One region of the Cobetia sp. PS-4MA genome, then DNA from elsewhere that is predicted to be linked to it. Evidence: predicted binding sites of a transcription regulator. Region 1 holds the regulator's gene; each other region holds the start of a gene.
What was found. Region 1 encodes LexA, which represses DNA repair genes until DNA is damaged. Its sites were predicted from a motif close to TACTGTNTANNTANACAGTA; they were not measured.

Region 1 (4,021 bases):
TCCTGCCGCGTTGCGGCCACGGTTGATGCCGGGTTCACGACCGCTGAGCCACAGGATACGCGTCAGGATCCAGTCGCGTTCGGGGTGCTCGGCGGCCAGTCGAGGCGTGAACACCTCTCCCGTGAAGCGCCGTCCACGATAGACGGCACCACGTGGATTGCCCTCCCCGATCGCGGCGCGAACCACATGCCAGCCGGTCGGCGTGCAACCGCTGCCATCGAGCTCGCCGATACCGTTGAGGCCGCTGGAGATCACACAGGCATGCACCAGCGTGTCAGGGTCAGCCGCGGGGGGCGGCGCATCACGACTGCCACTGGGCGCGTCATTGCGTATCTCAAGACGCTGGCGGGTGAGATCCACCGCCACCCAGCAAGCCATCAGCTGGCCGCCTGGGTGACCGCTTCACCATCTCCGAGCGAGGCCGGCAGCGGAGCCGCCATCGCCGCCACCACCACCGGACGCATGTGCTGGATCAGCTCGCGCACACTGGTGTGATGGCCGTATTCGGCCTCTTCGATATCGCGCAGTGCGTCCAGTCCCGAGAAGGTGAAGATCACGCTGCCGAGCATGAAGTGCAGACGCCAGAAGCGCTCGTTGTCTGGCAGGTCCGGCGTCGCAAGCTTCAGGAGCTCGGCGAAGCGGCTGAAGACCGTGCCGTAATGCTCGCGGATGTAGCGACGCATGTGACCCTGCCCCTGGGTATAGGCAAGCCCGAGCAGGCGCATGAAGGTACGCAGGCTGTTGCGCTCGGCCGGCACCTCCAGCACCGTGCGCGCCATCACTTCCAGCAGCGTTTCCAGCGGCACCTGACGACCGGCATGCTGCTGCTCGACACTGTCGAGTGCCGCATGGAAACGCTCGCTGAAGGGGTCGAGATAGCGGGCGAACACTGCCTGGATCAATGACTTCTTTGAGCCGAAGTGATAATTGACCGCCGCCAGGTTGACCTTGGCCTTGCTGGTGATATTGCGCAGCGAGGTTTCGGCGAAGCCTCGCTCGGCGAACAGGACCTCGGCGGTATCGAGGATACGGGTAACGGTATCGGTCTGGGCCATGGGCGGATGCCTTGTCAGGTGATCAGTCACGAGGGGGCACGGGAGTCCTTGTCCCCCCGGACAACGGCAAGGCCGTGGCCCGGGGGGCGACTCTTCTCATGCAGGTCAATCAAACGACATGTCGGTCTTCACGCACCGCGTGTCAGGCAGCGACTCCGAGGCGGAGGCTGCCACGAGCCGTGTCCCGAGCACAGGACACACAGGGCCTGTGTACCGGTAGCCGGATGCGCCCGACGAACATTCGTTTGAAACAAGATAATTCTAGCTGTCCATGCCATGACTGGCAATTGCTGGTTGTTTCAAACACTCGACAGCCAAGACCGGCAGGACGCGCATTCACGCGGGACATTCGGGGACGGGATGGTCATGGGGCGTCCCGGACACCCGCTGTCTCGCGTCAGCATGTCGATGTCGACGAAGATGCCGGCAACGTTGCTGCCAAAGCACCCACGATGCCTTGCATGACCGCCATGACTGGATACAATGACAGTTGTATGGATGCACACCCCGTGCCGTCAGCTCAGATGCCGCCCAGGCCAAAGGCAATGCCCATGACTCAGCCGCTTACTCCGCGCCAGCAGGATGTCTTCGATTTCATCATCAAGACCATCAAGTCCTCAGGCTATCCGCCAACGCGTGCCGAAATCGCCCAGGCACTGGGCTTTCGCTCACCGAATGCCGCGGAAGAGCATCTGCGTGCCCTGAAGCGCAAGGGAGCCATCGAGATGGTGCCGGGCACCTCGCGGGGCATCCGCGTGCCGTCTCTGGCCGAGGCGGAAGAGGATAGCGAGCAGGGCCTGCCGGTCATCGGGGAAGTGGCCGCTGGCAGCCCTATCCTGGCCAGCCAGCATATCGATCGCCATTGCCCGCTGCCCAGTGACTACTTCTCGCCTGCCGCCGACTATCTGCTGCGCGTACGCGGGGTCTCGATGAAGGATGTCGGCATTCTGGAAGGTGACCTGCTGGCCGTGCACCGCACGAGCAGCGTGCGTGACGGACAGATCGTGGTGGCGCGTCTGGGGGATGAAGTGACGGTGAAGCGCTTCCGTCGCGATGGCCATTACGTATGGCTGGAAGCCGAGAACGAGGACTTCGCTCCCATCAAGGTGGATCTGCGCACGGACAGCCTGGAAATCGAGGGCCTCGGCGTGGGCGTGATCCGCGATGGCGGCCTGCACTGATCTCATGGCTCGCAGGCAGTCTGTCCTCACAGCGCTGACGCGCAGATGACGACTGTCGCCATCAGGGCATCCACGAAAAAACCCGCCGATTGGCGGGTTTTTTCGTGACAGGCAGACATGCGGGAAGTGCTCAGTGCACCATGCCTTCCGACTGCTCGTCTTCATCATCCTCGCCATCCCACAGGCGGGTGCGGGTGATGGCGTGATCGATCATCTCACGCGCGACCTCGAAGCGATTGTCACGCAGCAGATCGGCAGCTTCATCGGAGATGCGGATACTGAGAAGTGGCTCACCTTCACTCTCGGCGGCACGCAGGATCACTTCCCCATCTTCCATTTGCACGATTTCAAGTACGGCGGGATCGGACACGTCATTCCTCCTGCACGGCATCCTGAGGATACCGGCGTCGTTGTGATCGTCAGCTTGACGGCGGGCAGGCCCTGCGACTTGCAGTCACTGGCGACAATGCAGAAAAAAGTACGACCACAGCCAGAGCCATGGTCGTACCGGAGAATGCAGGGCTTGCCACAATGCCGCCAGTCTAGCACCCGTCATGCCAGGGCGTCACCTGAATGACAGGTGCGTGACATGCCAGCGCTTTCTGGTCAGGCAAGGCGCGACGCTACCACTCCACATTCGACTCGCGAAGGTGTGACAGCAACGCCTTCATGGCGCTGACTGCCGTGGCGAGACGCTCTGCCAGAGGCGCATTGGCCGCCGTGGCGATGATGAGACCATCGCCACGCGCCTGGCCTTCCTCACGCCGGGCAGCACCGCCCTCTTCATGCAAACGCGTGATATCGGCCACCAGCTGGCTCAACCAACTGTCCGGCTGCGCCTGCAGGCTTCGCAACTGCTCGATTTCCGCCACGGGAGTCGGCGGTGTGGCCAGCCGCTCGCGCCAGCTGCCCTCAGGCCAGCGTGCCGACGCCGCGCACTCCTCGATCAACGAGGCCAATGCCAGCTCCATCAACGCCAGCGCCCCTTCCTCACCGGCCATGCGCAGTGCGACGGCATGCTCATCACGCGTCGCGACGGCCGCCTGCTCCAGCAGCAACTCGGCCTGATACAGCAGTTGATTGGTGCGGCCACGCTGGCTCATCAGCTCTTGGCTCCCTTGCGCTTGTCCTCGACGACCCAACGGCCGTTGTCGAAGGTCGCCTTCCACCCCGTCGCCTTGCCATCTTCGTCCGTCATCACGAACTGCTCCTTGGCCTTGCGCGAGAAACGAATCTGCGTCGGGCGGCCATCGGGGTCTTTCTCCGGCGCCTTGAGGATGAAGTGATACTTCTCCGGCAGCTCGTCGGCATGCGCCTTGAGCTCGCTGACCAGCGGCGGACGCGTCTCGCGATTCTTGGGGAACTGACTGGCGGCAAGGAACAGGCCACTGGCGCCATCACGCAGCACGTAGTGATCCTCGACCTTCACGCAGGCAAGTTCCGGCATGGGGATCGGGTCCATCTTCGGCGGCGCGACCTCCCCGGACTTGAGCAGCTTGCGGGTGTTCTTGCAATCCTCGTTGGTGCAGCCGAAGTACTTGCCGAAACGCCCGGTCTTGAGCTGCATGTCGGCACCGCACTTGTCGCACTCGATCACCGGCCCATCGTAGCCCTTGATGCGGAACTGACCCTGCTCGACTTCATGTCCCACGCAGTCCGGGCTGTTGCCGCAGACGTGCAGCTTGCGCTGCTCGTCGATCAGATAGCTGTCCATGGCCGTGGCGCAGATCGGACAACGGCGCTTGGCACGCAGTGCATCGGTCTCGGCATTCTCATCCGCGTCAG
Region 2 (4,021 bases), 1.5 Mb from region 1:
GATCATAGAAGATCTCGGAAGACGGACCACAGGGGCCGGTGTCGCCCATCTGCCAGAAGTTGTCCTCGTCGAGACGCGAGAAGCGGCTCTGATCGATGCCGACCTCGTTGAACCAGATGTCACGGGCTTCGTCATCGCTGACATGCACGGTGACCCACAGCTTCTCCTTCGGCAGGCCCAGCTCTTCGGTCAGGAACTTCCAGGCGAACTGGATGGCTTCGCGCTTGAAGTAGTCACCGAAGCTGAAGTTGCCCAGCATCTCGAAGAAAGTGTGGTGACGTGCGGTGTAACCGACGTTGTCCAGGTCATTGTGCTTGCCGCCGGCGCGCACGCAGCGCTGTGCGGAGGTGGCACGGCTGTAGCCACGCGGATCACGGCCCAGGAAGACATCCTTGAAGGGCACCATGCCGGCGTTGGTGAACAGCAGGGTCGGGTCGTTGTTCGGCACCAGAGAACTGGTGGGAACGATGGTATGCCCCTGCTTCTCGAAATAGGTCAGGAAGGCGTTTCTGATTTCTGCGCTTTTCATAGAGGTTCCGTAGCGATGTGCGTAAAGACGCTCCGGGGGTCTTCTTCTGCATGACTTCCGCATGGTTTCTGCATATTCATCCATGTGGGAATGCATGGAGGTGCAATGAAAAGCATGAAAGAAGGCGCCTGCCCCGTGCCGTCGCAAGACGACCTAGTATAACGCCTGTTCGCGCAAGCTAAAGGGGGGGAAATGGCTTGAGTGACCGGTTTGCGCGTTCCGAGCCATTGCCCGGGCAATGGCTGGCCTCACGCCTCGTCTTCCGTCCAGGCGGACTCCATGGCGTAGCGCAACTGCTCGTAGTCGAAGCCGCGCTGGAGCAGGAAGCGCTCTCGGCGCGCACGCTCCTTGTGACCCTCGCCCGCTGAGGAAAAGCGCCTTGCCAACGTCTCGCGCGCCAGCTCGAAGAAGTCCACCGCATCAACATGTCCGAAGGCATCAGGCACCGGATCACAGGCAGCACGCATCACGGCACCTGACGTCTCGTTGTCGATGCCACGCTGGCGCAACTCTTGCTGGATACGCCTGGGGCCCTGCCCCCTCAGCACCCGTGTCCGCAGGAAGCTGGCGGCGAAGCGCTCATCGGATTGCAGGCCTTCCTCAACCAGACGCTCCAGCACTTCCTCGATCAGCAGCTCGACCTCATCACGACTCAAGCGCGTCTCGGCGCCCTCCTCGCCACTCGCGGACTGCTCCGCCAGCGCATCATCGCTGACGGTCTGCAGGTAGTCGCGCTCCTTGAGATAGTCGTGCAGCTCGCGACGGCTGTGCTCGCGGCGTGCCAGACGTGCGATGGCGTCATTGCGGGCACGCCGTTGCGGCGTCATCGCGCCGACATCGAGGGGCTGATAGTCCGGCCCGACGGTCTCTCTTTCCTGATCGTGCATGTTGGCGCTCCTTTCTGGAGAGGCACCCAAGATGGCGAAATCCCCGGTGCAAAACGCACAGCGCCCGCCACCGAAAACGGGGCGGGCGCTGCAGATCACTGAAAGGCGCTGAAATCAGCGCTCAATGAACACGTTCTCGAGCAGGTCTCAATCGAGATCCAGATCATCTTCATTTTCGGCGACCACTTCTTCCTTGGCCTCTTCCTTGGTTTCCGGAGAAGCCAGCAGCTGGGCGCGAATCTGGCTCTCGATCTCTTCCATGATCGCGGGGTTATCCTCCAGATACTGGGCGGAGTTGGCCTTGCCCTGACCGATCTTGCTGCCCTGGTAGCTGTACCAGGCACCTGCCTTGCCGACCAGACCACACTGCACGCCCAGATCAATGACCTCACCGGCGTGGTAGATGCCCTTGCCGTAGAGAATCTGGAACTCGGCCTGGCGGAACGGCGGCGCGACCTTGTTCTTCACGACCTTGACGCGAGTCTCGTTACCGGTGACTTCATCGCCGGACTTCACGGAGCCGGTACGACGGATGTCGAGACGGACACTCGAGTAGAACTTCAGCGCGTTACCACCGGTGGTGGTTTCCGGGCTACCGAACATCACCCCGATCTTCATGCGGATCTGGTTGATGAACACTACCATGCAGTTGGCATTCTTGATGTGACCCGTCACCTTGCGCAGCGCCTGGGACATCAGACGCGCCTGCAGGCCGACGTGGGAGTCACCCATCTCACCCTCGATCTCGGCACGCGGCGTCAGGGCTGCCACGGAATCGACGATGATGACGTCGACACCACCGGAACGCACCAGCATGTCGACGATCTCGAGTGCCTGCTCACCGGTATCCGGCTGGGAGACCAGCATCTCGTCCAGATTGACGCCGAGCTTCTCGGCGTAGGACGGATCCAGCGCGTGCTCGGCATCGATGAAGGCACACACCTTGCCCTGCTTCTGGGCCTGGGCGATGACCGAGAGCGTCAGTGTCGTCTTGCCCGAGGATTCCGGACCGTAGATCTCGACCACTCGACCGAAAGGCAGGCCACCGATGCCAAGCGCGATATCCAGGCCCAGAGACCCGGTGGATACCGACGGGATGGCCACACGCGGGGCATCGCCCATGCGCATGACGGCGCCCTTGCCGAACTGGCGCTCGATCTGGGACAGCGCCGCGTTCAGCGCCTTGGTACGATTGTCGTCCTGTGCCATGTGGCCTCCTGTCGAACGGCGGCGCCGCATGGGCAACCACCTGAAATAGGAAATTCTCAAGCTTCGGGTGATGCAGAGACTGTCAGCCTAGCGGCTGGGCTGTCATGGCAAAACCCTGTATACATGGACAGTATGATGCCGCATGTTTCATCGTTCTGCCAGTCCGGTGATGCGCTTTTTCAGGCAGCAGTCTCAACGCAGAGGGTTGCATGCGTCTCGAGCCTCACCAGTTCAGCCCTGCCAGGCTTCCACGCATTCGATCAAGCCTTGCAATGCCACCCTCACGGCGGCGTCGCGCACGGCCTGCCGGTCTCCCGGAAAGTGGAAACACCGCGCCTGCTGTCGCGCCTCACTGCCCCATGCCAGCCACACCGTCCCCACGGGCTTTTCTTCACTACCGCCTCCCGGACCCGCCACACCACTGATTGCCACCCCCAATTCGGCACCGCTGTCACGACACGCTCCCCTGACCATCTCGCGCACGACGGCCTCGGAGACTGCCCCGAAGTCCGCGAGCGATGCTTCGCTGACGCCGAGCAGACGCCGCTTGGCCGCATTCGAGTACGTCACATAGCCCGCCTCGAAATAGCCGGAGCTACCGGAAATCGCCGTGATCGCGGCACTCACGCCACCCCCGGTGCATGACTCTGCAGCAGTGATCTGGACTCCGCGCGCCAATGCCAGCGCCTGCAGCTGCTCGGCCAGTGCATTCGCATCCGGTGCCTCGGACGTCGTATCCGTCAATCGGGCCATGAACGAACTCCTTTCTAGAAGTGGTCTGAGGAAAAGGGAAGCGAGCAGGAGGCATCACAGGCATTGGAGCCGGCCGCGCCAGTCCGTAGAATATCGCGCATCCCGCATGCCGTGTTCTCGCATGTGCGTCTTTTTCCCATTGCAGTGCAGTCAAGGAAGTCCATGGCCATGGCCAAGAACAGCGCGCCCCAGATGACGCCGATGATGGCGCAGTACATGAAGATCAAACGCGAGCACCCCGGTGTGCTGCTGTTCTATCGCATGGGCGACTTCTATGAGCTGTTCCATGAGGACGCCAAGCGAGCCGCGCAACTGCTCGACATCACCCTGACGGCACGTGGCAGCTCCGGCGGCTCCCCCATTCCCATGGCAGGGGTGCCTTATCACAGCGCCGAGGGTTACCTGGCACGCCTGGTAAAAATGGGCGAATCCGTGGCCATCTGCGAGCAGATCGGCGATCCCGCGACCACCAAGGGCCCCGTCGAGCGCAAGGTGGTGCGCATCGTCACACCGGGCACCCTGCATGACGAGGCGCTTCTGGATGCCAGCCGTGACAATCTGCTGGTGGCGCTGCATCGAGACGGTGAGACCTGGGGCCTGGCGGCACTGGAGCTTTCCTCAGGACGCTTCAGCGTACTGGAAG
Region 3 (4,021 bases), 600 kb from region 1:
CTGGCCGCGAAGAAGGTCGCCGGTGTGCCCAAGCGATGCAGCCATGGCCACAGCCCGCCCTTGCGCGGGCGAACCTTGCGAGCAGGCGCTTGATGAGAGTCGGAATCGGCGTTCACACGAGCCTCTTGTCAGGGGCGAAAGGATATCTGGCGAAGTGCTGGCGGCACTCAGGCCACCCTCTGCCAGCCGGCAGGGAGCAGGGACTAGCCATTGATGCTCAACCTCAGGCCGGCGGCGATGGCAAGCGGCGCCAGCAACAGTGCCAGCGCCAGCATCGCACCCAGCATGGCCAGGTGGGCGGCGCTGGGCATGCCGGTGACGGCGCTCTGCACCGCGCCGGCGCCGAAGATCAGCACGGGAATGTACAGCGGCAGGATGATCAGCGAGAGCAGCACGCCGCCGCGCCGCAGCCCGACCGTCAGCGCCGCGCCGATCGCGCCGATCAGCGACAGGCTCAGACTGCCCAGCGCCAGCGAGGCGATCAGCACCCCGAAGGCGCTGCTCGGCAGCCCCAGCATCACGCCCAGCAGCGGTGCCATCAGCGCCAACGGCAGACCGGTCAACAGCCAGTGCCCCGCCACCTTGGCCAGCACCAGCAATGGCAACGGCTGGGGTGTCAGCAGCAGTTGCTCAAGGCTACCGTCGTCGAGGTCCCGCCGGAACAGCCCCTCAAGTGACAGCAACGTGGCCAGCAAGGCCGCCACCCACAGCAGCCCCGGCGCCAATGTCGCCAGCAGCGCCTTGTCCGGCGAGATCCCCAGCGGAAACAGCGTGATCACCAGGGCGAAGAATACCAGCGGGTTGATCAGCTCACTGCGCCGGCGCAACGCCTGACGCAGGTCGCGTCGAAGTGTCGCCTTGAGTGCTCCACCCAACGAGCAGGCAACGGGAGACTCGGACAATGGTGTCAGAGGATCATGTCTCATGCCCAGGCACCCTCCCTCGACTCCGCGCCAGCGCGTTCTCCAAGGCCTATTCGGCGCAATCGCGAGACATCCGAGAAGCGATGGTGGGTCGTCATCACCACGCTGCCACCCCGCTCGGCATGCGCCAGCAGCAGCGCCTCCAGCGCCTGGACGCCATCGATGTCGATGGCAGTGAAGGGCTCGTCGAGCACCCACAGTCGACGCGGTGTCAGATGCAATCGCGCCAGGGCGATGCGCCGCTGCTGACCAGCCGACAGCTGCTGGGCCGGGACATCCTCGAAGCCGGCAAGCCCCACGGCGTCCAGCGCTGCCCAGGCGAGCGAGCGTCGCTCCGCGGCGTTTCGAGAAGATGCGGCGTCACCGAGCGCCTGATACCAGGCAAGATTTTCCAATGCCGTCAGCGTGCCCTTGATGCCGGGCTGGTGACCCAGATAGAGCAGTGATCCCAGAAAATCGTCGCGCACCCGCGAGGCAGGCTGCCCCTGCCAGAGCACTTCGCCTTCGTGATCATGGAACTGCCCGGACAGAATCTTGAGCAGGGTGGTCTTGCCACTGCCATTGGGGCCTTCGATCTGCAGGATCTCGCCCGCCGCGAGGCTGAAGTCGAGCGCCTGGAACAGCCAGCGCTCATCGCGCTCACACCCAAGCGCCCGCACCGCCAGCAAGGGCGGCACGCAACGGGCTTCATCGCTGACTGGCTGGATCGACATCCCGACATCTCGCGGCTGGTCAGTCGCGGAGCGCGACATCAGAGGCTGGTCCCGAGGGATCCAATCGCGTCATTCTACGAGCTGAAGCCGGCACTGACCACCGGTCGCCCGAATGACGCGACCCGCACACGTCGAGCCTTGCGCGGGAGTCAAGTTCTCGTGCGTTCCATCAGCAAGGCATGGTGCACATTCATACGACACACTCATCGCCTGATTGGCATCGACGACCGACTCACCCCTTGCCACCTCGCGCTGGCTTGCTATGATGCAGACACTGTATACAAAAACAGTACTCATACAGTATCGTCATCGCATGCCTGGCATTACCCGGGCAGCAGACCGAACGGGTCGGCTCTCATCGCGTTGTCATCATGTTCGCAGAGCCTATCAGGCCGCAGATGAACTCAGCCTGACGACCTTTCACGCTGCATCGCAGGTCGGCTCCCTCTGCCGACCGCACAGCATCAGGGGATAGCTCATGTCACGTCTTCACGCTCCACACTACCTTCAGCGCCTTCACAATCTGCCGCTCAATGACGAGGCCTGGCAGGAAATCACTGCCAGCGACATGATGGATATCCCGTTGCTCGGCAACATCACCGCCGGCATGCCCATCGAAGCCATCGCCGACTGCGGCACGATCGCCGTGCCGACGCGCATGGTGCGACGCAATACCTACGCCCTGCGCGTTCGCGGCCACTCGATGATCAACTGCAATATCCATGATGGCGACATCATCATCATCGAGCGCAGTGAAAGTGCCGAGAATGGTGAGACCGCCGTGGTGATGATCAACCAGCAGGAAGTGACGCTGAAGAAGCTGTATATCGAGAAGAGCGGTGTACGCCTGCAACCGGCCAACGACAGCATGGCCCCCATCTACCTCAAGAATGCCGATATCGAAGTGCTGGGCATGGTGATGGGTGTCGTACGCGGCAACGCCGTCACTCATTGAGGGCGACGCTTTGCTAAGATGGCACGATGAGCTATCAGATACCTGCACTGGCGCCAGAGGCGCATCACGAGCACAGCATCGAGATCGAGAAGAGCCGCTTCATCGCCTGGCTGGCCCACGCTCCGACACCAGACGCCATGACGCGGCTGCTGGTAAAGGCGCATCTCGCCCATCCCAATGCACGCCATCACTGCACGGCATTCATCGCGGGTGCGCCGAATGAGCAGAATGCCATCGGCTTCTCCGATGACGGAGAGCCGGGCGGTACCGCCGGCAGGCCGATGTATCAGGTACTGGAAGGCAGCGGCGTGGGGCAGATCGCCTGCGTGGTGATCCGCTACTTCGGCGGCATCAAGCTGGGCACCGGTGGTCTGGCTCGTGCATACAGCCGTGCCGTGCTCGACGCCCTCGAGCGACTGCCCACCACCACCTTCACGCCGCGTACACCCAGACGCCTCAAGGTCGGATTCGCTCATGAGGCCGACGTGCGTCACTGGCTGAGCGGCTACGATGTACCGGTGGATGCCAGCGACTATGCCGCCGATGGCGTGGTGTTGACGGCCGGCTGGCCGCAAGGCGGCGCTCAGCCACCGCTGGAAGAACTGCATGCGCGTCTCAAGGGCGCACTGGAAGTGCTCGAAGACCAAGGCTGAGCGTTTCCGGCCACTGGCTCCTCCCCCAGTGACCTCTGCTTCCCGATAGCACAAACGCCACCGCCGCTCCTCTCAGAGCGGCGGTGGCGTTTTCATTCATCATGCTCAACCAATGTGACTCAGCTACGGCAGATACACCGGGTCAGAGAGCATCCACGTAGTTGGCGATGCCTGTCCTGGCCTCTGACAGAGCTCCCACCTTTTGCTCATCGCCCATGTTGAGGCCTTCAGCGTATACGAAGTGCTGATCCGTGATGCCCATCAGCCCAAGCATGGATGTGAGATGCGGCGTCTGGGAATCCAGGTCACTGCCCGCATACATCCCGCCACGTGCTGCCAGCACCAGTGCCTGCTTGCCTTCCAGCAGACCTACCGGCCCCTTCTCGGTATAGCGGAAGGTCTCGCCGGCACGCAGCACCCGGTCGAACCACGCCTTCATCTGGGTCGGCAGGCCCAGATTGTAGAGCGGTGCCGCGATGACCAGCAGATCTGCCGCTCTCAGCTCGGCCAGGAAACCATCGGACAGCTCGGCGAGCTTGCGTTGCTCGGCGCTTCGCTCATCCGCCGGCGTCATCCATGCCTGCATCTCGGCGGCGCCCAGGTGCGGAAGGTCGCGCTCGACCAGATCATGATGCGTCAACTGATGCTCGTGACCGGACGCCTGCAAGGCATCCACGAACGCGGAAGCCAGTTCACGAGAGTTGCCTTTTTCTCCGAACAGGGAAGATGAGACCAGCAGAACATTGAGCGGTGTGGCAGACATGGCAGGTTCTCCGC

Region 2: the regulator LexA is predicted to act here: its motif matches at 2,739-2,758, upstream of recA (recombinase RecA).
Region 3: the regulator LexA is predicted to act here: its motif matches at 1,909-1,928, upstream of AC26AR_RS01780 (LexA family protein).

Annotation. Positions count from the first base shown of each region.
Region 1 is NZ_CM173107.1:983,993-988,013, reverse strand. It holds gene AC26AR_RS04240 (L,D-transpeptidase family protein) at 1-378, opposite strand, end outside; gene AC26AR_RS04235 (TetR/AcrR family transcriptional regulator) at 378-1,055, opposite strand; gene lexA (transcriptional repressor LexA) at 1,607-2,236, shown strand; gene AC26AR_RS04225 (hypothetical protein) at 2,367-2,606, opposite strand; gene AC26AR_RS04220 (DUF6586 family protein) at 2,860-3,339, opposite strand; gene topA (type I DNA topoisomerase) at 3,339-4,021, opposite strand, start outside.
Region 2 is NZ_CM173107.1:3,508,601-3,512,621, forward strand. It holds gene alaS (alanine--tRNA ligase) at 1-529, opposite strand, end outside; gene AC26AR_RS14765 (regulatory protein RecX) at 778-1,416, opposite strand; gene recA (recombinase RecA) at 1,564-2,625, opposite strand; gene AC26AR_RS14775 (CinA family protein) at 2,857-3,378, opposite strand; gene mutS (DNA mismatch repair protein MutS) at 3,547-4,021, shown strand, end outside.
Region 3 is NZ_CM173107.1:380,075-384,095, reverse strand. It holds gene AC26AR_RS01795 (heme ABC transporter permease) at 1-53, opposite strand, end outside; gene ccmB (heme exporter protein CcmB) at 204-926, opposite strand; gene ccmA (cytochrome c biogenesis heme-transporting ATPase CcmA) at 923-1,636, opposite strand; gene AC26AR_RS01780 (LexA family protein) at 2,115-2,591, shown strand; gene AC26AR_RS01775 (IMPACT family protein) at 2,618-3,244, shown strand; gene AC26AR_RS01770 (FMN-dependent NADH-azoreductase) at 3,387-4,007, opposite strand.